3 regions of the Bacteroides clarus genome follow, and region 2 is predicted to be linked to each of the others. Evidence: riboswitches for the same ligand, from Rfam matches in the RefSeq annotation. Region 2 holds a riboswitch; each other region holds the start of a gene.

Region 1 (7,168 bases), on a different contig from region 2:
TCACGTTATCCCCGGTGAGGAATACCTCTCGCTGATGAATACCGATATCAAGAAAAACTTTATGATTGACTGGTACCCGCACATCGACGTACTGAAAGGCGCCAACCTGCTCTCTACCGATGACGATACGGAAGAAGTGGCACGGGTTCTTTACACTCATTACAAGGACAAACTGGCCGACAAGAAGAACATCGTTCTCCTGATGGGACACGGTAACCCCGATGTGAACTACAATGCCAACATCAAGTACTCCGAAACCCAAACCGCCTTGCAAGCCCTCGCCGCGAACAAGAATATCTTCGTAGGTACCGTAGACTACGGCGAAATGCTTTTCTGGCCGAAAGAAGAGGAAGAGAAAGCCGCAGACCGCATACCGGTAGCCTCTCCCGACCAAATGATAAGCAGCTATCCCGGCTGCATCTACTCACAAGTGATGAAGTATTGCAAAGACAATAACCTGCAACCCGCAGACGTAACCGTTTACCTCGCTCCTTTCATGTCCATCGCCGGCGACCACGCCCACAATGACCTTTGGGGTATCGAAGCGATAGCCGAAAACAAAGGCTCGGACGAAGTGGAACTCAACACCAACGAATACAGTTGGCGCGAACGTCTGGAAAAAGCAGGTTTCAAGGTAGACAGAGCGTTTGAAGCCCACCCCGTAGGCCAGGCCGATGCCGACCACGGTATCAAAGACGGTTGCGGTATCAAAGCTTTGGGCAGCTATCCCGAAATACGTGCAATCTGGGTGAACCACCTGAAAGAGCAATGGGATACCGACGCTTGGGAAAACGGTGAAGGGTATCAACCGGAAGCATAACGTTCTTCCTTTTACCGACAGATGTCCGGCTAAGAAAGAACATCTTTGTCCCACTGCCGGAAAACGACAAATATTTTCTTAATTCAATAAGGAAGAAAAGGAGAAAAAAGGCAGAGGCAGAGAGAAAAAGCGGGTATTTCTCATTTCGGGAGAGATGCCCGCTTATTATATTAATAATCAAACCATTAAATCAAAATTTTAAAGAATATCCAAACTTTTTCAGGTTCATTCCAAGGGTCGTTTCCTATATGACCCTCTTTGGCCGCCATAAAACAAATCATCCCAACGCCGAATGACAACATTTTTCTATAAAAAGACAAGATAAGCACAACCCTCTTTCACAAGCAGCTCCTCTCATTTGCAAACCATCCGGAAACCCTAAAAATCATCTGTGCCGAATGGACACATCAACCAGGCAACACTCTTCTTTTTTATTTTACAAAATAAGATTCCGATTCACAATGACGATTAATATTGCCCAAGCATCCTATTTTTCACAATCATCTATAAATCAAATAAATACCTTAAAAATAGGCGGCTAAATAGGGGCAATAAGGAAATGAGCCTAAAAACGACCCTTTCCTTAAGAGCCCATCAAGTAAAAATAACCGACAGCACCCCCTTTCTCATCCGTCTTACAAGCTAAAAATATTCATCCCATGAGACCAAACCAACCGTCTCACGAGATGAAAACATTCATCCCCCGAGACAAAGCGAATCATCCCGTAAGACCGATTGCATTATCCCGCCCTTTCCTTCATCAATTAAAAATAAACCCCTATCTTTGTCACCGCTTAGGTGATACACCCGTTGTTCCAACGAGTTGTATAAAAGGGAATCCGGTGCGAAGCCGGAACAGTGCCCGCTACTGTAAAGCCACTTTGCCCCGTCCGCTTACCGCGGCAACGGAGCATACGGAAAACATTCTTCAAAACGATGCCACTGTCTTACAGACGGCTGCCGATAGCAAGCGCCGGTTCGGGCGCATCGCAGTCCGGGGGACGGGAAGGTGTGGTTTTCCGCAGGGCTGAGTCAGGAAACCTGCCTTGGCGATTACACAGTCAACGCCTTCCCGGGGTCAGGAAGACAAGTATTAATCTTACATTTTTCAATAAATGAGAACCAAATGTTTATTGGCAGCCATGCTGTGCTGCCTGACACTCCTGCTCCATGCCCAGACCGCATTGAGCGGAAAAGTGGTGAGTGCCGGCACCAACGAGCCCCTCGTAGGGGTAAATATCCGCGTAGACAACAGTCTGACGGGATGCACCACCAACGGAAGAGGAGAATTTACCATCGACAACCTGCCCGGCGGACAGCACACGCTGCGCTTCTCCTACATCGGCTTCACCCCCGGGAAATACACTACGGACGGACAGGAGACTGACATCCTCGTAAAGCTGGAAGAGAGTTACAGCAACCTCAGCCAGGTGGTAGTGACCGGAACCGGTACGCACCGCCGCATGACGGACAGCCCCGTTCCCGTCTCCGTAATCACGGCCAAAGAAATAGGCGGCGCCAACGTATCCACGCTGGAAGAAGCGCTGGTGAAACTGACGCCCAACATATCTTCCTACACCAACGGCATGGGCACTACCATGAGCCTGAACGGCATCAACGAGGACTACATACTGATACTGGAAAACGGCAAGCGTCTGGCAGGCGAAGACCGCTACACGCGCATCAACGTGGCCAACATCAAGCGCATCGAGATACTGAACGGCGCAGCATCCGCCCTGTACGGAAGCGATGCCATAGGCGGCGTTATCAACATCATCACGGACGATGCCCGGAACACCGTAAACGTATCCAGCTACACCCACTACTCCGGCGAAGGACGCCTGACGGAAAGCGTCAATGCCGATGTCAATGCGGGCAAGTTCTCCTCTTACACTTCCTACCAGCGCCGTCAGGCAGGAAGCTGGCAGAACAACAACATCGACGAGAACGGCTACGAAACCGGACGTCCTACTTCCGTAGGTTTCTACTCCAACACCGTAAACCAGCGTTTCGTGTTCAATGCCACAGATAAACTGTCGTTCTACGCGCGCGGTACTTATTATGATAATAAAACCCGCCGTCCGCAGGATGCCACCTACTATGCCAAAAGCAAAGGCCAGTTCGTGCAGAAAGACGCCTATACCTACAACCTGAGACACGAGACCTATACCTATGGCGCCGGCATGAAGTACATGATAAACCGTTCGGCCTACATCGACGCGGAATTCTACTCGGACAATTTCTCGTCGGACTATATGTACTTCAAGAAATCGGGCAGCTATCTGCCGGGCGACCAAGTAACCCGCAAGCAAGTGCGCTACTACAACGGAAACATCAAAGGTATCTTCCGCCTGGGCAGCCGCAACAAGCTGTCCGCCGGAGTGGAATACGTAAACGAGGGGCTTGAGAGCGAATCGGACAACATCGACTCCCGCCACATGTACACCCTCGCTTTCTATGCGCAGGATGAAATAAAACTGCCCCTGAACCTGCAAGCCGTACTGGGCATACGCTACATCTACAACGAGAACTTCAAGAATTATGCCACTCCCAACGTATCGCTGATGTACAAGCTCGGCGGACTGAACCTGCGCGCCGCCTATGCGGCAGGCTTCCGTACGCCTACCCTGTCGCAACTCTACGCCACCGACGAGTCCAAGACCAGCAACCGCTACACCACGGGCAACGTCGGTTTGAAACCGGAAAAGAACAACTTCTACTCGCTGAATGCGGAGTACAACTACCGCCGGCTCTCCGTGTCCGTCACCGGGTTCATCAACGACATCCGCGACATGATAAACTACCGCACCCTCTCCGACCAGGAAATACACGACATGGGACTGGACGACAAGCACGCCACCTTCGACGAGATACGCCAGCGCGACAACGTGGACAAAGCTAAGACCAAAGGCATCAGCCTGAACGCCAGCCTGAACCTGGGCGCGGGCTTCAGGGCAGGCGGCGGATACACGTACATGGACACCGAAGCCAAGCAGTTGCAAGCCGACGGCAGCTACGAAGTGTCGCCCATAGACAAAAGCGTCAGGCACATGGGGAACATCAACGGCCAGTGGGAACACGCCTGGAGCTTCTACCGCCTGAACGTAAACGTGCACGGACACCTGCAAGGCGAACGCTACTCGCAAACGTACGGTTATGCTCCCAAATTCCAGCAATGGGATTTGAACACCCGCCATACCTTCAACCTGCAATCCGTGATTCTGGAACCGGGCATAGGCATCGAAAACATCTTCGACAAGACAGACGACCGCCCCTGGAACAACAACTTCTCCACGCTCAACCCGGGACGCTCGGTGTATGTGAGCCTGTCGGTACGATTCAAGAAATAAAACAGTAACCATTTTTATAAAACAGCAATCACTTTCGTTTATGAAAACCTCTCTTCTCTCCCTGCTCCTTGCCGTTTCTCTCTTCTGCGCCGCGCACGAAGGGGGAAACTTCGTGTCGAGCGATATGCTCGCAAGTATGAAACCCGGCGAAAAGGCCGCGTTGCTTATGGTACACTTCGGCACGACGCACGACGATACGCGCGCGCAGACGATTGACGCCGTCAATGCCCAGGCGCGCAAGGCTTTTCCCGACCTGGAATTTCGCGAAGCCTACACTTCGCGTATCATCATACGCCGCCTCAAGGCGCGCGGCGTCGACAAACCCACCCCGCTGGACGCGCTGCTCCAACTGCGTGGAGAGGGCTATACGCACATTATCGTGCAAAGCACCAATATCATCGACGGCGTGGAAATGGAGTCGCTCCGCCGTGATGTGGAAAGCGTGCTGCCTTTCTTCAAGGAGATACGCGTAGGCACTCCCCTGCTCTATTCGGTGGAAGACGCGGAAAAAGTAGCCGGTATTCTGGGACGACGCCTCGATGCTTCGGTACGGCAGGGCGCCAAGAAGAAGTCCCAAGAACACTTCGTATTGGTGGGACACGGCACTTATACGCCCGGTACCGCTGCGTACAGTCAAATGGACTATATGCTGAAAGCGGCCGGATTCGGCAACTTCCATGTGGGGACCATCGAAGGCTATCCCACCTTTGAGACCATGCTGGCGCAACTGAAAGCGGCCCAGGCAAAGAGCGTGACGCTCGTCCCTTTTATGTTTGTAGCCGGCGACCACGCCAAGAACGATATTGCCGGAGAATGGCGGGAGATGCTTGAGAAAGAAGGCTATACCGTTCATGTGCGTATGGAAGGTTTGGGGCAAATACCTGAAATACAGGAGATATTCGCAGACCATATCCGTTTCGGGCTGAAGCACCGCATGCAGGGCATCATGGAAAAGAAAGCGGCCTATGCGGCAGGAGAAAAAAACGAGTGAGAAAGTTGCATTTTCATGCCTTAATGTGATAAATAGAATGTATCTTTGTAGACTGTAAGCGCAACGCTTACCATGCTCTGCAAGAACAGAAGCGATAAGCCAGATAGCAAATGAAACAATCCAAAATAATCATTGCCGGCATCGGTCCGGGCAATGAGCAAGACATAACACCCGCCGTAATTACCGCTTTGCAGGAAGCCGATGCAGTAGTGGGATATAAATACTACTTCCGTTTTGTCACTCCACACTTACGTCCCGGTACGGAATGTATCGATACGGGGATGAAGCGGGAACGCGTCCGCGCCGAACAGGCTTTTGAACTGGCGGAACAGGGAAAAACGGTGTGCGTCATCAGTTCGGGCGATGCCGGGATTTACGGTATGACGCCCCTTGTGCATGAGATGAAGCGGGAACGGAACAGCGACGTAGAGATTGTTTCCCTGCCGGGTATCAGCGCGTTTCAGAAAGCGGCTTCCCTGCTGGGAGCTCCTGTGGGACATGACTTCTGCGTTATCTCCCTCTCAGACCTGATGACACCGTGGGAACGCATCGAGAAACGCATCATTGCCGCTGCCGCAGCCGATTTCGTGACAGCCGTCTACAATCCCAAAAGCGATGGCCGCTACTGGCAACTTTACCGGCTGAAAGAGCTGTTCCTGCTGGAAGGGCGCTCACCGCAGACGCCCGTAGGATATGTGCGCCAGGCGGGACGTCCCGAACAGGAAGTGCACATAACGACGCTGGAAGCGTTCGACCCCGAAGAGACGGATATGTTTACCGTTGTACTGATAGGCAATTCGCAGTCGTACGAATGGAACGGAGCGATGATTACTCCGCGGGGATATTACCGGGAAGAGGCGGAAACCCACCCTCGGCAACTCCCGACCAACAAAGGACAGGATATTATGATACGGAGTTTCCGCACCATCGAGAAAGAGCTCAAGAACGGGAACATTCCTCTCGACCATAAATGGGCGTTGCTGCATGCCATCCATACCACCGCGGACTTTGAAATGGAAAAGCTGCTGCACACAGACGACAAAGCAGTGGAAACATTATATCAAGGCATCACCGGAAAGCGTATACGGACTATCGTCACAGATGTGACAATGGCCGCCAGCGGTATTCGCAAAGGGGCTTTGGAGCGTTTGGGCATAGAGGTGAAATGCTACCTCGGCGACCCTCGCACCGCAGCGATGGCAACGGAGAAAGGAATCACCCGCACACAGGCCGGCACACGCCTCGCCGTCGAAGACCATCCCGACGCCCTCTTTGTATTCGGCAACGCTCCGACAGCCTTAATGGAACTCTGCGACCTTATACGCAAAGGGAAAGCGCATCCGGCAGGGATTATCGCCGCTCCGGTGGGCTTTGTGCACGTACAGGAGTCCAAGCACATGATAAAGCCTTTCACCGCCATCCCGAAGATAATCGTGGAAGGGCGCAAAGGCGGAAGCAACCTCGCCGCGACATTGGTAAACGCCATTTTGTGCTACAATGACGCGGAGCAACTGCGACCGGGACGGGACGTGTGAAACAACGGTTAAGGATTAACGATTAGTGGTGAGCGATTGGTTATGCAACGGAAATTTATCATTATAGGAACGGACGATAACCGGACGCCTTTCTTTCCGCCGGAAGTATTGGAACACATACGGCGCGGGAAGGTCTTTTCGGGGGGAGTACGGCATAAAGAGATTGTCGGGAACTTGCTACCGGATGATGCGGAATGGATTTCCATTACCGTACCGTTGGAGAATGTATTCGCGCGATATGAGAGGGTGTTCGGCGGTGACGAATGCGGGCAAACGGATGCCGGCCACAGGCAAATCGTGGTCTTCGCTTCGGGCGACCCGCTGTTTTTCGGCTTTGCCAATACGGTGAAACGGAAATTGCCGGATGCCGAAATCAAGCTCTACCCCTCTTTCAACTCTCTCCAGACATTGGCGCACCGCCTCGTAATGCCTTATGACGATATGCGCACCGTTTCGCTGACGGGACGTCCCT
Region 2 (7,168 bases):
AGTAGAATCCAACTGTTCATCAGGAAAGAAATCATCCAAATCGACATCTCCAATCATAGTAGTCTCAAGAAATTTCATATCCTTATGATTCGCGTCAGTATAATAACCTACAAACATATGTCCGGGCGTACGTACCAGTATCGGCTCGATATTGATGGCACGAAGCAAAGAAGCAAACAAAACACTGCCGTCTACACAGTTAATCTGCGATGACTCCAAAGCATCATCAAACGTCCGGACTCGTTGCGAGAATACCACATTACTGGATAAACTAGTATTAGAAACAGAGCTATACCGGAAATTACGTTTCTGTAAAACATTCCACAATGCATAAACCTGATTATCGACAGCTTCAGGACTACCTTGATAACCAAGAAAACGGTTCACAATACGAGTATTCAATGCTTCACGCAATAGCTGGTCTATCATAGGGTTTTCTTCATTTACATACGCCGCAAAGAAAATGCCGGTATCATGAAATCTTGTACCTCCTGTAACATATCCCAATAAACACTCATTAATACTGCGCACCGAAAAAGTACGCACCCGTTGCCCCAGCTCTTTCCCGTTCATTTCTACCGTAATGGCAACACTAATCGGCTCCGCTTGATTATTATTCTTCAAAGCTTCATAATTCCAAATAACATCGGGATAGATTGCATATTCAGTACGCGGTTTTGCCAATACAAATTCTGAAACAGAACGAGAGAAGAAAGGGGTTTCCGCAACTTCTATCCTCACCCGGCTATAAGCCTTTGTAGAGCGGACTTTCACTGCAATACAAGATTTGGGATTCCCTACAAACATTGAGTCAGCCGGTACAATCACTTGAGCGTCTGTTGTTGCGACAGACAAAATGCTGGAAGGAAAAATATTACCGCCCAATTCATCCGTTATCTCAAAACCGGAACGGAAAGGAACGACGTTCAACCAAACCGAACCAATGATTACAACAGCCAATACAGCCACTATCAATGACATACGCCACTTAGATTGCCCCCACCTTGTTATATTCATTAATTCTTTCATATAGTCACCCTTCTTAAAACAACACAAAGATAATATTTAATTAACTGAAATAGAGATTTTGTAATCACAATGTAATACTTGTTTCATTCCATCGTAACAAAAACGCCGCAATTTTGTCGAAGAAAAGAAATAAAGTTTAACTTTGTAATAAAGAGACGCCGTATGTCTCTCTTTACATTAATAAGAAGTACAATGAACGAATACCGGATTTTAGTAGTAGATGACGAAGAAGATTTATGCGAAATCTTAAAGTTCAACCTTGAGAACGAAGGCTACGAAGTAGATACCGCAAATTCTGCTGAAGAGGCCTTAAAAATGGATATCAGTACTTACGACTTGTTATTATTGGATGTGATGATGGGAGAAATCTCCGGATTCAAAATGGCAAGTATGCTAAAAAAGGAAAAGAAAACAGCCAAAGTCCCTATCATTTTCATTACTGCCAAAGATACGGAAAACGATACGGTAACCGGATTTAATTTAGGCGCGGATGACTATATCTCCAAACCATTCTCTTTACGAGAAGTAGCAGCACGCGTCAAAGCCGTGTTACGTCGTACACAGCAAGCTGAAACCGAACGCGCGCCGGAACAAATCGTCTACAAATCATTAGTGCTCGACATCATAAAAAAGAAAGTAAGCATAGATGGAGAGGAAGCGCCTCTTACCAAGAAAGAGTTTGAAATACTGCTCTTGCTACTGCAAAACAAGGGACGTGTATTTTCCCGTGAAGACATATTAAGCCGCATCTGGAGTGACGAAGTATATGTGCTGGACCGCACCATAGACGTAAACATCACCCGCCTGCGCAAAAAAATAGGAATATATGGCAAATGCATTGTAACTCGTTTAGGATATGGTTATTGCTTCGAAGCCGAATAATGACAGGCATTTTTTGTCATTCAGCCGGAAGTTATTCCTTTCGGTAATCTCATTGTTTCTTGTTTTTGCAACCTGTTTTATTGCTTATCAATATCAACGGGAGAAAGAGTATAAAGTCGAGCTACTTGACACGCAACTCCAAGACTATAACGAACGCCTGCAACAAGAGCTGCGAAATATTCCGGACAGTTTATGGACATCTGCCTTAAACCGGTATATAGCCAAAGGTCCACACAAAGACCTTCGTGTTACTATCGTAAATCTGCAAGGTCACGTGCTTTACGACAGTTGCGATGAAACTTCCCAAGAAGTATTCAGCAATCACATCAATCGTCAGGAAGTCCAAGAAGCATTAAAAGACGGTAAAGGATATGATTTAAGACGTACCTCCGAAACTACAGGTATACCTTATTTCTATTCGGCAACTCTCTATCCCGATTATATCATCCGCTCGGCATTGCCCTATAATGTAAACCTTATAAACAGCCTGGCAGCCGACCCGCATTACCTTTGGTTTACAGCCATCGTAACCTTATTGCTGATATTCGTCTTCTACAAGTTTACATCCAAACTGGGTACCGCAATCAATCACCTGCGCGAATTTGCCAAGCGCGCCGACAAGAACGAACCGGTGGAAACCGATATACAATCCGCCTTTCCGCACAATGAGCTTGGCGAGATTTCCCAGCACATCATACAGATATACAGACGCTTGCGTGAAACTAAAGAAGCGCTGTACATTGAACGCGAAAAGCTTATCACCCATCTGCAAACCGCCCGTGAAGGGTTGGGAGTGTTCACCAAAGACAAGAAGGAAATTCTTGTCAATAACCTTTTCACCCAATACGGCAACCTCATTTCCGACTCTAACTTGCAGACCACAGAAGAGATATTCTCCATCTGTGAGTTCCAGAAGATCACCGACTTCATCAGCAAAGCGCAAAAACGGCCTTCGGATAAAGAAGAAAAACGGCTATCCATCAATATTAATAAAAACGGACGCATATTCATTGTAGAATGTATCATCTTCCAAGACTTGAGCTTTGAAATCTCCATCAACGACATCACTCTGGAAGAAGAACAGATACGCCTGAAACGGCAGCTCACGCAGAACATCGCCCACGAGCTGAAAACTCCCGTAAGCAGCATTCAGGGGTATCTGGAAACCATCGTCAACAACGAGAACATCTCGCATGAAAAGATGCAGACCTTCCTCGAACGCTGCTATGCCCAAAGCAATCGCCTCAGCCGCCTGTTGCGGGATATCTCCGTACTGACACGTATGGATGAAGCCGCCAATATGATTGATATGGAAAAGGTAGACATCAGCATGCTTGTCACCAATATAGTCAATGAAGTATCATTGGAACTGGAAGAAAAGCGTATTACGGTAGTCAACAGCTTACAACCCAAAATACAGTTAAAAGGCAACTACTCACTGCTATACTCCATATTCCGCAATCTGATGGATAATGCCATAGCCTATGCCGGCACCGATATTCACATCAACATCAATTGTTTCCGTGAAGATGAGAACTTCTATTATTTCAGTTTTGCGGATACAGGAATAGGAGTTTCACCGGAGCATCTGAATCGTTTGTTCGAACGCTTTTATCGCGTAGATAAAGGACGTTCGCGAAAATTAGGCGGTACGGGCTTAGGACTTGCCATCGTAAAAAATGCCGTCATCATTCATGGCGGAACAATTTCCGCCAAAAATAATCAAGGTGGCGGACTGGAGTTTGTATTTACATTGGCAAAGGAGAAATAAATTCTCTTATTCGGTTTTGTTTGTTACTTTTTTCATTATCTTTGCAATGCATTGGTTTGCCCCTTTTTTTCAAAGGGGGCAATTAAAAGGGAATCAGGTGTAAGTCCTGAACAGTCCCGCTGCTGTAAGTTTCACATAATGTTGCAGACAATAAATTCTCTCTCCATGCCACTGGATATGTTGTCCGGGAAGGCTGTCTGCAACAGAAACAAGTCAGAAGACCTGCCATGCGTTATCTTATCATTGCTTTCGAGGAAAAAGCGTTGAGTCTAATGAGCCGGATAAATTCTATCCAATCATTTCATTCATCAAAACTCTTTCAAAGAAAGTAAAAAGAGAATAAACTCTGCCAAGTTTATTTAAATGATGTCCGGCCGAAGTGATTCGTCCGGACATTTGTTTTACAAAAAGTCACAAAAAACATTGCCAATCATCCATAAAATCCTTATATTCGGCACATAAAACGCAAAAACGGATTCATCCGTTGACCTATTGTCGAACTTATAAAAAAAGAATCTATGGAATTACCATTCGCCGAATCATGGAAAATCAAAATGGTGGAGCCTATCCGTAAAAGCACCCGCCAGGAGCGTGAACAGTGGTTGAAAGAAGCTCATTACAATGTTTTTCAACTAAAATCAGAACAAGTTTATATCGACCTTATCACCGATTCGGGAACAGGAGCCATGAGCGATCGACAATGGGCCGGTATCATGCTCGGAGATGAAAGTTACGCCGGCGCTTCCTCTTTCTTCAATCTGAAAGAAGTTATTACCCGGCTGACAGGTTTTGAATATATCATTCCTACACATCAAGGACGTGCCGCCGAAAATGTTTTATTCTCTCATCTGGTGCACGCTGGAGATATTGTACCGGGAAATTCGCATTTTGATACCACCAAAGGGCATATTGAAAGCCGAAAGGCAATCGCACTGGACTGCACAATAGACGAAGCGCGACAAACACAACTGGAAATTCCCTTTAAAGGTAACGTAGATCCTGCAAAACTGGAAAAGACCTTAGAAGAACATAATGACCGCATACCATTCATCATTGTTACCATCACCAACAATACAGCCGGCGGGCAACCGGTTTCCATGCAAAACTTGCGCGAAGTCCGAAATATCGCGGACAAGTACAACAAACCTGTTCTGTTCGACTCTGCCCGTTTTGCCGAAAACGCCTATTTCATTAAAACACGCGAGGAAGGTTACAAAGACAAGAGTATAAAGGAAATAACCAAAGAGATGTTCGCTCTTGCAGACGGTATGACCATGAGTGCCAAGAAAGACGGCATCGTAAACATGGGAGGATTTATCGCAACCCGCCGTCAGGACTGGTATGAAGGAGCAAAAGGATTCTGTGTACAATTCGAAGGTTACCTTACTTATGGCGGTATGAACGGCCGCGATATGAATGCACTCGCTATCGGCTTGGATGAAAACACCGAATTCGATAATCTTGAAACCCGTATTTGCCAAATAGAATACCTGGCTAAAAAATTAGATGAATACGGAATACCGTATCAACGTCCCGCCGGAGGACATGCGATTTTTGTAGATGCTCCCAAAGTTTTGACACATGTTCCTAAAGAAGAGTTTCCTGCGCAGACTTTGACCGTCGAGCTATATCTGGAAGCCGGAATACGCGGGTGTGAAATCGGTTATCTACTTGCCGACCGTGATCCCGTTACCCGTGAAAACCGCTTCAACGGATTGGATTTACTCCGACTGGCCATTCCACGCCGCGTATACACGGATAACCACATGAATGTAATCGCCGCCGCGCTTAAAAATGTATATGACAGACGTGAAACAATTACCAGAGGAGTACGCATCACCTGGGAAGCTCCGTTAATGCGTCACTTCACAGTGCAGTTGGAAAGGCTGTAAAAAAACTTTTCTGCCATAATGAATGTTATATGACTAAACATCAGCATTTACAATTATGGCAGAAAATTATGAATTAATAGACAACAAGGAGCGCCATCAGTATGAGTTCCATGTCGAAAAGTATACCCCAAGAATAGAGTATATTAAATCAATTAATGGCGAAATATTTCTAACGCATACAGAAGTTCCCGCCGGTTTAGGCGGCAGAGGTATTGGCAGCCAGCTTGTTGAAAAAACATTGCAGGACATTGAAAGGCAGCAACTCCGCTTGGTTCCTTTATGCCCATTTATAGCGGGTTATATTCACAAACATCCGGAATGGAGACGGATTGTCCTAAGAGGTGTTCACGTTTAATAAACTACAAGCTCAACGTTAGTACAAAATCCGGAAACAAGTAGTAGTGAATCTGAAAATTCCGTTTCTCCGCTGTACGATATTCCGCAGCGGAGAATACTCCTTGTTCGTCAACTATAAAAGGCATTACATGCAAATGTTCCCGAAAATCGACATCGGAAGCATTCATACATTTAAACATGGTTTCTTTTGCAGACCAGTGAAGTAACAACGACCAAGTTTCCGTACCCCTGAATAGTGATTCTTGTTCATCCGCACGCATAAATTTATGCGCCACTTTCCGTACCCGTCCGCTATAATACTCGATATCAATACCTACTTCTTTCTTTGGCTCACCTAATAAGACAGCGACATAACCTTTTGTATGCGAAATACTGATAGAAAAAGAGCCGTCTGCCAAATAAGGCTTTCCATTAGAATAATAGCGTATTTCTTTCTCCTCACCAAGCATTGTATACAACAACACACGCACAGCCAGCCACTCCAATCTACGAGAACCGGCTGCAAATTTCCCGATGTCCTCTTCATATTTCCCTTTATGAGGAAGTAAGGCAAGCATTTCTTCCAGGCTTTCACTTGTTTTCCAGATACCCCATCTGTATGAATTCTCTGTATATTGTTTAAAAACGGGCATTATTTCTCTGTTTCAGTACCTTCCCGAACCGGCTCATTAATTGTAAACTTCACCTTTAAGATACGGCGGTTATCCATTTCAAGAACCTCAAATTCATAACAATCATAGGTCACTTTCTCATGAAGTGCCGGGAACTCCCCTTTCAACTCAAGCAAAAGCCCCGCCAAAGTATCGGCGTCACCTGCCACCTCATCAAAGGTTTCTTCATCTATCTTGGTTATCTTATAGAAATCCGTCAGTTGTGTTTTAGCCTCAAACACCCATGTATGGTCATTAAGCACAGCATATGTACGCTCTTCATCATCGTATTCATCACGAATCTCGCCCACAATCTCTTCAATAATGTCTTCCATCGTGACAATACCCGACGTTCCTCCGAATTCATCCACCACAATAGCGATATGAATCTTGTTTGCCTGAAAATCACGCAACAAATCATCAATCATCTTGGTTTCCGGAACAAAATACGCCGGACGAATCAATGACTGCCAACGGAAATTATCCCCCTTATTCAGATGAGGGAGCAAGTCCTTGATATAAAGCACCCCCTTTATATTGTCACGCGTCTCCGCATAAACGGGAATACGCGAATAAGCATTCTCCAC
Region 3 (7,168 bases), on a different contig from region 2:
CTTTTCTCTATCTCGAGGAGTTTCTCTTCGGGGGTGACTTTTATCTCTACCAGCTCTATCATGTTGCGGATGAAGTTGGCGTAACCTGTCAGGCTCGCCTGGAACTTGCTCCCCACGTATTCCACGCTGACGGAAGCGTATTGTGAGGTTTGCGCCTTGAGGCCGGTATTGCCATGATAGGCGGTGAGAGAGCCGCCGCCGATGCTGCCTGTGTATTCGTAGTAGAGCTCTTTGATGGTAGGCGCTTTGAAGCCCATGGCGTAGGAAGCGCGCAGGTTGAAGTCGCCGGCCTTGTAGAGCGCGGATACTTTGGGGCTGAGGTTCAGTCCGGTTTCCTTGTGCTGCGTGCCGCGCACGCCGGCGGTCAGTATAAAGCTGTCCGTGGCAGTCCATTCTTCCTGCGCGTAGGCGGCGAGCGTATAGACGGAAGCGAGGTCGCCCGCTATGTGGTGGGGCGATTCCAGGCGGTTGTACTGGTACTCTATACCGGTATTGAGGATGTGCCGGTCGCCGAAGTAGAAGATGCCTTTCACCTGCGCCAGCACTTGTTGCTGTATGCTCTGTTTGATGCGCTGGCCGGGGTAGTAGGTGATGCGGTCGCCGTCTTTGAAGTAGTCGGTGATGTCTTTCAGCTTATAGTCGTAGAAGTAACCGTAGCGGCCGTATGAGAGGTCGGCGGTGAGGTAGTTGCGCCCGTTCAGCTTGTACCTGCTTCCGGCGGCAAAGGTGTAGTTGCGGTAGTAGAAGTCGTTGGGCAGGTACTTCCACGGGCCGTGCGTACGCATCACCCAGCGTTCGTAGTACGTTCCTTCGGCGGTGAGGTTCAGTCTCTTGTTTACCTGCCACTCCAGATTCTCGGAGAGGGTGTAGTTGCTGGAACGGTTGACGGTAAGCATGGTAGAGCCGGACTTCAGTTGGTTCTGGTCCCATTGCATGTCCGTATTGCGCCAGCCGTCGGTATGGCGGAAGTTGATGCCGGTCACCGATTTCAGTTTGCCGTAGCTGAAGCCGAAACTGGTGCTCTGCCGTACGTCGCCATGCTCGCCCACACGAGTGGTATTGGTGAGTTCCATCTTCTCCCTGCTCTGCTTGGTGATGATATTGATGACTCCGGCGATGGCATCGCTGCCGTAGAGCGAAGAGGCGGCGCCTTTCACAATCTCGATGCGCTCTATGTTGGCGGGATTCAGTTGGTTGAGGTCGTTCTGTCCGCCGATGTCCCCGTTCATGCGTTTGCCGTTTATCATGATGAGGATATAGTCGTTGTTCAGTCCGTTGAGCTGAATGTGACTGCCCATATCGCCGTCATGGAAGGTGAGGGAAGGGCTGAGACCGCTGAGAAGGTCGTCGATGCTGCGCGCCTGGTATTGCTCCAATGCTTTTCCTGTGAGCACTTCTGTCTGCACGGGGGCGTCTTTCAGGTAGTGTTCGGTTCCCGTACCTGTTACCACTACTTCGTTGAGCAGTAACGAGAGTTCTTTCTCATCTTTGTTTTTAAGGATACTTTGCGCTGTGGCTGATTGCATCACACCGCACAGCAGTACCGCTTCAAGCCAATACTTGTGCTTCATCGTCTACCGATTTTTACGTTGAATAAAATAAAACGGCACGTCGCTTCTGTGTGCGAAAGGGATAATGGCCCGAAAGAGTAAAATAGGAATCCTATCGTATCAGTATGGGGGACATCGCTTCTAATCCTGGAAGCTCAGTGCTCAAGTTACGGAAACTGGTAGGTATTCTGGCTCTCCTCTGCTTGTATTGCCTTCCCATCGCATTGCTGCGACAGTGGCTTTTGCGGATACAAGCGTCTTTTACTGAGGATTACAGCTGCAGGTACAGCTCCGGTTTTGCACCGGATTCCCTTACATCGGCAGGCGGATATGCCTTCCCGATTGCCAATTCCGGGAGCAAAGATAAAGACTTTTATACATTATTTTGTCTTTTATTCCTAATTATTTTAGTTTTTCTTTATCTTTGCCCCCCGAATCGGTTCCGGACGGACGTATCTGCCGTTCGGATTAAAAGGGAACCGGGTGTAAATCCCGGACAGTCCCGCTGCTGTGAAGCTCCGTCAAACGAAGTCTTGATAAGAACCTTTGCCACTGATATGCGTTTATATATCGGGAAGGCATCAAGATAAGGAGTCAGTCAGAAGACCTGCCATTCATTAAAGTCTGTCTTTTCTCGTGGGATAGGAAAGCAGTACGAAGCCCAAGTTAACGTTTAACTATAAAAAAAGAGATGCCTATGCAAAAGGTATGTCCGCGTTGTGGTGCAACATTCGAGTGCATGCACAATGATATATTACAGTGTCATTGCGCGTCCGTCCGGCTGAGCCCGGAGCAACACGCTTATTTGAAAGAAACCTATCCGGATTGCTTGTGTCATGCTTGTCTGACGCAATTGGCGGCCGGAAATATTCCTTATATAAATAAATCAAGAGAAAATGATAAAGAAAGTATTGATAGCGAACAGAGGTGAGATTGCCCTGCGCGTGATGCGCTCCTGCAAGGAAATGGGAATACTGACCGTGGCTATATTTTCCGAAGCCGACCGTACTTCGCATCATGTAGCGTACGCCGACGAAGCCTATCCGATAGGAGCGGCCGCGGCCAAAGAGAGTTATCTGAACATAGAGAAAGTAATCGGAGTGGCGAAGCATTGCGGTGCGGATGCTATTCATCCGGGCTACGGCTTCTTGTCGGAGAATTCGGAGTTTGCCCGCCGTTGCAAGGAAGAAGGCATTATCTTCATCGGCCCTTCGGCGGAAACCATGGAAGCCATGGGCGACAAGATAGCCGCCCGCAAGCGGATGATTGCGGCCGGCGTACCCGTAGTGCCGGGTACGGAACAGCCTTTGCAAAGTGCCGAAGAGGCCGTACGCATCTGTAACGAAATCGGTTATCCGGTGATGCTGAAAGCGTCTATGGGCGGTGGCGGCAAAGGCATGCGCCTTATTCACAAGGAAGAAGAAGTGGTGGAAGCGTATAATACGGCGCGTTCGGAGTCGATGTCCTCATTCGGCGACGACACGGTGTATCTGGAGAAGTTTGTGGAAGAACCGCATCACATAGAGTTCCAGATTTTGGGTGATAACCACGGCAATGTGATTCATCTGTTCGACCGCGAGTGTTCGGTGCAACGCCGCAACCAGAAGATTGTGGAAGAAAGCCCGTCACCGTTCCTGACGCCAGAGCTGCGCAAGGAGATGGGAGAGAAGGCGGTTGCCGCCGCCAAGGCCGTAAACTATTCGGGTGCGGGTACCATCGAATTTCTGGTGGACAAGAACAGGAACTTCTACTTCCTCGAAATGAATACGCGTTTGCAGGTGGAGCATCCCATCACGGAAGAAGTGGTGGGCGTGGACTTGGTGAAAGAGCAGATTTTTGTAGCCGACAACCAGCCGCTGCATCTCCGCCAGGAAGACATCTTCCAGCGCGGTCATGCCATAGAGTGCCGTATCTGCGCCGAAGATACGGAGAACAACTTCATGCCTTCGCCGGGTATCATCAGGCAACTGACCGAACCGAACGGTATCGGCGTGCGCATTGACAGTAACGTGTACGAGGGATACGAAATCCCCGTCTACTACGACCCGATGATAGGTAAGCTCATCGTATGGGCCACCACCCGCCAATACGCCATCGAGCGTATGCGCCGTGTGCTGTACGAGTATAAGATAACCGGACTGAAAACCAACCTTGCCTATCTGAAACGTATCATGCACGTGCCCGATTTTGTGAAGGGCGAGTACAACACGCTGTTCATCGAGAAGAACGCGCGCATGCTGGTACGCTCCAACGGCAGCAACGAAGAGATAGAGAACGTCGCCATGATTGCGGCTTATATGGATTATCTGGTGAACCTGGAAGAGAACGCTTCGACACAGTTGCCCGACGGCCGTCCTATCAGCCGCTGGCGCGAGTTCGGATTGCAGAAGGGTGTGCTGAGAATTTAAAGGAAATTGTTTATGGAAATACATATCGGAGACCGTGTGGCGGACGTTACGCTGGTCAGTAAAGAGGGAAATAAGGTACAGCTCACCATCGACGGGAAGCCGTACGAAGTGGATATCGTAATGGCGGAAAACGGAAGCTGCTCCATTCTGCACGACGGGAACTCGTTCAACGCGGGACTGGTGCGTGGAGAAGGCGGAAAGAGCTATGACGTGAGTATGTTCTACCGTTCGTATCATGTGGATATCGTGGATACGCAAGCCAAGTATCTGCACATGAAGAAAGGGGCGGACGAGAAACAGGGTGACAAGATTATCGCCCCGATGCCGGGTAAGGTAGTGAGCATTCCCGTGAAGGCGGGCGACCGCCTGGCGGCCGGAGACATTGCCGTAGTGCTGGAAGCCATGAAGATGCAGAGCAATTACAAGGTTAATGCGGACTGCGTCGTGAAAAACATATTGGTGAACGAAGGCGAGCCGGTAAACGCGAATCAGGTATTGGTAGAATTGGAACTTATTAAAGAAGAATAATCATGAATAGAGAAGAAATATACGCGCGTTTTGAGGAACTGGATAAACGCGCCTCGCTGGGTGGCGGAGTAGACAAGATAGAGAAGCAACACGCCTCCGGGCGCATGACGGCGCGCGAACGCATCGACATGCTGCTGGACAAGGGCACTTTCAATGAATTGGATAAGTTCGTTACCCACCGTTGCACGAACTTCGGCATGGAGAAGAAACAGATAGCGGGCGACGGCATGGTGACCGGTTACGGAAAGATTGACGGACGTCAGGTGTTTGTATACGCCTACGACTTTACGGCGCATGGCGGTTCGCTGAGCGAGACGAATGCGGCCAAGATTGTAAAAGTGCAGCAGTTGGCATTGAAAAACGGCGCTCCCGTCATCGCCCTGAATGATTCCGGCGGCGCACGCATACAAGAGGGCGTGAACAGCCTGGCGGGATATGCTTCCATCTTTTATCAGAATACGATAGCTTCGGGAGTAATCCCGCAGATTTCGGCTATCCTGGGCCCTTGTGCGGGTGGCGCATGCTATTCGCCGGCACTGACGGACTTTATCTTCATGGTGAAGGAGCAGAGCCATATGTTCATCACGGGTCCGGACGTGGTAAAGACCGTTACGCACGAGGAAGTGGACAAGGAAGAACTGGGCGGCGCCTATACGCATAGCAGCAAGAGCGGCGTCACCCACTTTATGTGCAATACGGAAGAGGAGACGCTGATGAGCATCCGTGAACTGCTGAGTTTCCTGCCGTCCAACAATATGGAAGACGCTCCGTTCGCAGCTTGTACGGATGATATTCATCGCCAGACGGAAGCGTTGCAGACCATCATACCGGAAGACCCGAATATGCCTTATGACATCAAGGACATTATCGAACCGGTACTGGATAACCAGTATTTCTTTGAGGTGATGCCTCACTTCGCCAAGAACGTGGTGGTGGGCTTCGGACGGCTGAACGGACGTTCGGTGGGTATTGTAGCCAACCAGCCGGCTTATCTGGCAGGCGTGCTCGACATCGACGCTTCGGACAAGGCGGCCCGCTTTATACGTTTCTGCGACTGTTTCAATATTCCGCTGATAACGTTTGAGGACGTTCCGGGATTCTTGCCCGGCACGGTACAGGAGCACAACGGCATCATCCGTCATGGAGCCAAGATTGTCTATGCCTATGCAGAGGCTACCGTGCCCAAGATAACGCTGATAACCCGCAAGGCTTATGGCGGCGCGTACATCGTAATGTCCAGCAAGCCTACCGGCTCTGACGTGAATCTTGCCTATCCGCAGGCCGAGATTGCCGTAATGGGCGCGGAAGGAGCCGTGAATATCTTGTACAGAAAGTCCTCTCCCGAAGAGAAGGAAGAGATTATCAAGGAATACGAGGAGAAGTTCTCCAATCCTTACCGTGCTGCCGAACGAGGCTTCATCGATGAGATAATCATGCCCCGCAACACCCGCTATAAGCTGGTACAGGCATTGGAAATGGCTCATAACAAGAACCAGAGCAATCCGCCGAAGAAACACGGCAATATGCCTTTATAAATAGTTATTTTTAATGTGTGAAAACTTGTATCCCCGGAGAAGTGATTTCTGTGGGGGTACTTTTTTTACTTGATTACCGATTACCCTGTTATTATACGTTGAAACTATGGAATTATTAAGAAATCTCTTTGAGGGATACCCCAATCTGTGGGGTGGCGGGGTGGCGCACTCCGTACTTATTTTGTCGCTTGTCATCGCGTTCGGCATTATGCTTGGCAAGATAAAGGTTGCCGGAATATCGCTGGGCGTTACCTGGATATTGTTCGTAGGTATCGTATTCGGTCATTTCGACCTGAATCTGGATGAACACTTACTCCACTTCCTGAAAGAGTTCGGATTGATTCTGTTTGTTTATTCTATCGGTCTGCAGGTGGGGCCCGGCTTTTTCTCCGCCTTTAAGAAAGGGGGATTTACGCTGAACGTGCTGGCGGTACTGGTTGTGTTTATCAGTGTCCTGATTACGGTGGCGCTTCATTTCATAACGGGAATACCTATTACTACAATGGTCGGCATCTTGTCGGGAGCGGTGACCAACACTCCGGGACTGGGCGCTGCGCAGCAGGCCAACAGCGATTTGAACGGGATTGACGCGCCGGAGATAGCATTGGGCTATGCGGTGGCGTATCCTTTGGGTGTTATCGGATGTATTCTGGCTTTGCTGGCGTTGAAATATCTGCTCCATATCAATACCCGGAAAGAAGAGGCGGAAGCCGAACAGGGGCTGGGGCATCTGCAGGAGCTGACCGTACGCCCCGTTTCCGTGGAGATACGAAACGAGGCGGTGGACGGCAAGACGATAAAGGAGATAAAACCGTTGTTGAACCGTGCGTTTGTCATCTCGCGTATCCGTCACCGTGATTCGGAAAACGAGGTGGAATTGGTGAATGCCGATACGGTATTGCATCTGCAAGACCAAATTCTGTTCATCTCCAACCCGAAAGATATGGAAGCCATCATCGCCTTTTTCGGCAGGCAGATCAGCGCGGAGTGGGAGCAGGACAAGAAACTGATTTCCCGCCGTATCTTGATTACCAAGCCGGAACTGAATGGGAAATCGCTGGCGCAGCTGAAAATCCGTAATAACTTCGGTGCAAGCATCACCCGTATCAACCGTTCGGGAGTGGATTTGGTGGCAACTCCTCACCTG

The links. Region 2 has a riboswitch for cobalamin ahead of I2F54_RS13920 (tryptophanase). Riboswitches for the same ligand answer to the same signal wherever they lie in the genome.
Region 1: another riboswitch for cobalamin. It lies ahead of I2F54_RS11135 (TonB-dependent receptor); the one in region 2 lies ahead of I2F54_RS13920 (tryptophanase).
Region 3: another riboswitch for cobalamin. It lies ahead of I2F54_RS11120 (cysteine-rich CWC family protein); the one in region 2 lies ahead of I2F54_RS13920 (tryptophanase).

The regions. Positions count from the first base shown of each region.
Region 1 is NZ_JADNLF010000009.1:74,248-81,415, forward strand. Features, by position in the region: gene I2F54_RS11130 (sirohydrochlorin cobaltochelatase) at 1-820, shown strand, start outside; cobalamin riboswitch at 1,600-1,883, shown strand; gene I2F54_RS11135 (TonB-dependent receptor) at 1,936-4,170, shown strand; gene I2F54_RS11140 (sirohydrochlorin cobaltochelatase) at 4,211-5,161, shown strand; gene cobJ (precorrin-3B C(17)-methyltransferase) at 5,272-6,696, shown strand; gene cbiE (precorrin-6y C5,15-methyltransferase (decarboxylating) subunit CbiE) at 6,739-7,168, shown strand, end outside.
Region 2 is NZ_JADNLF010000013.1:107,302-114,469, reverse strand. Features, by position in the region: gene I2F54_RS13935 (hypothetical protein) at 1-1,029, opposite strand, end outside; gene I2F54_RS13930 (response regulator transcription factor) at 1,222-1,911, shown strand; gene I2F54_RS13925 (sensor histidine kinase) at 1,886-3,682, shown strand; cobalamin riboswitch at 3,717-3,926, shown strand; gene I2F54_RS13920 (tryptophanase) at 4,201-5,574, shown strand; gene I2F54_RS13915 (GNAT family N-acetyltransferase) at 5,630-5,929, shown strand; gene I2F54_RS13910 (4'-phosphopantetheinyl transferase family protein) at 5,934-6,563, opposite strand; gene gldE (gliding motility-associated protein GldE) at 6,563-7,168, opposite strand, start outside.
Region 3 is NZ_JADNLF010000009.1:66,136-73,303, reverse strand. Features, by position in the region: gene I2F54_RS11125 (TonB-dependent receptor plug domain-containing protein) at 1-1,571, opposite strand, end outside; cobalamin riboswitch at 1,712-1,915, opposite strand; cobalamin riboswitch at 1,970-2,179, shown strand; gene I2F54_RS11120 (cysteine-rich CWC family protein) at 2,242-2,481, shown strand; gene accC (acetyl-CoA carboxylase biotin carboxylase subunit) at 2,447-3,958, shown strand; gene I2F54_RS11110 (acyl-CoA carboxylase biotin carboxyl carrier protein subunit) at 3,971-4,486, shown strand; gene I2F54_RS11105 (acyl-CoA carboxylase subunit beta) at 4,489-6,021, shown strand; gene I2F54_RS11100 (putative transporter) at 6,128-7,168, shown strand, end outside.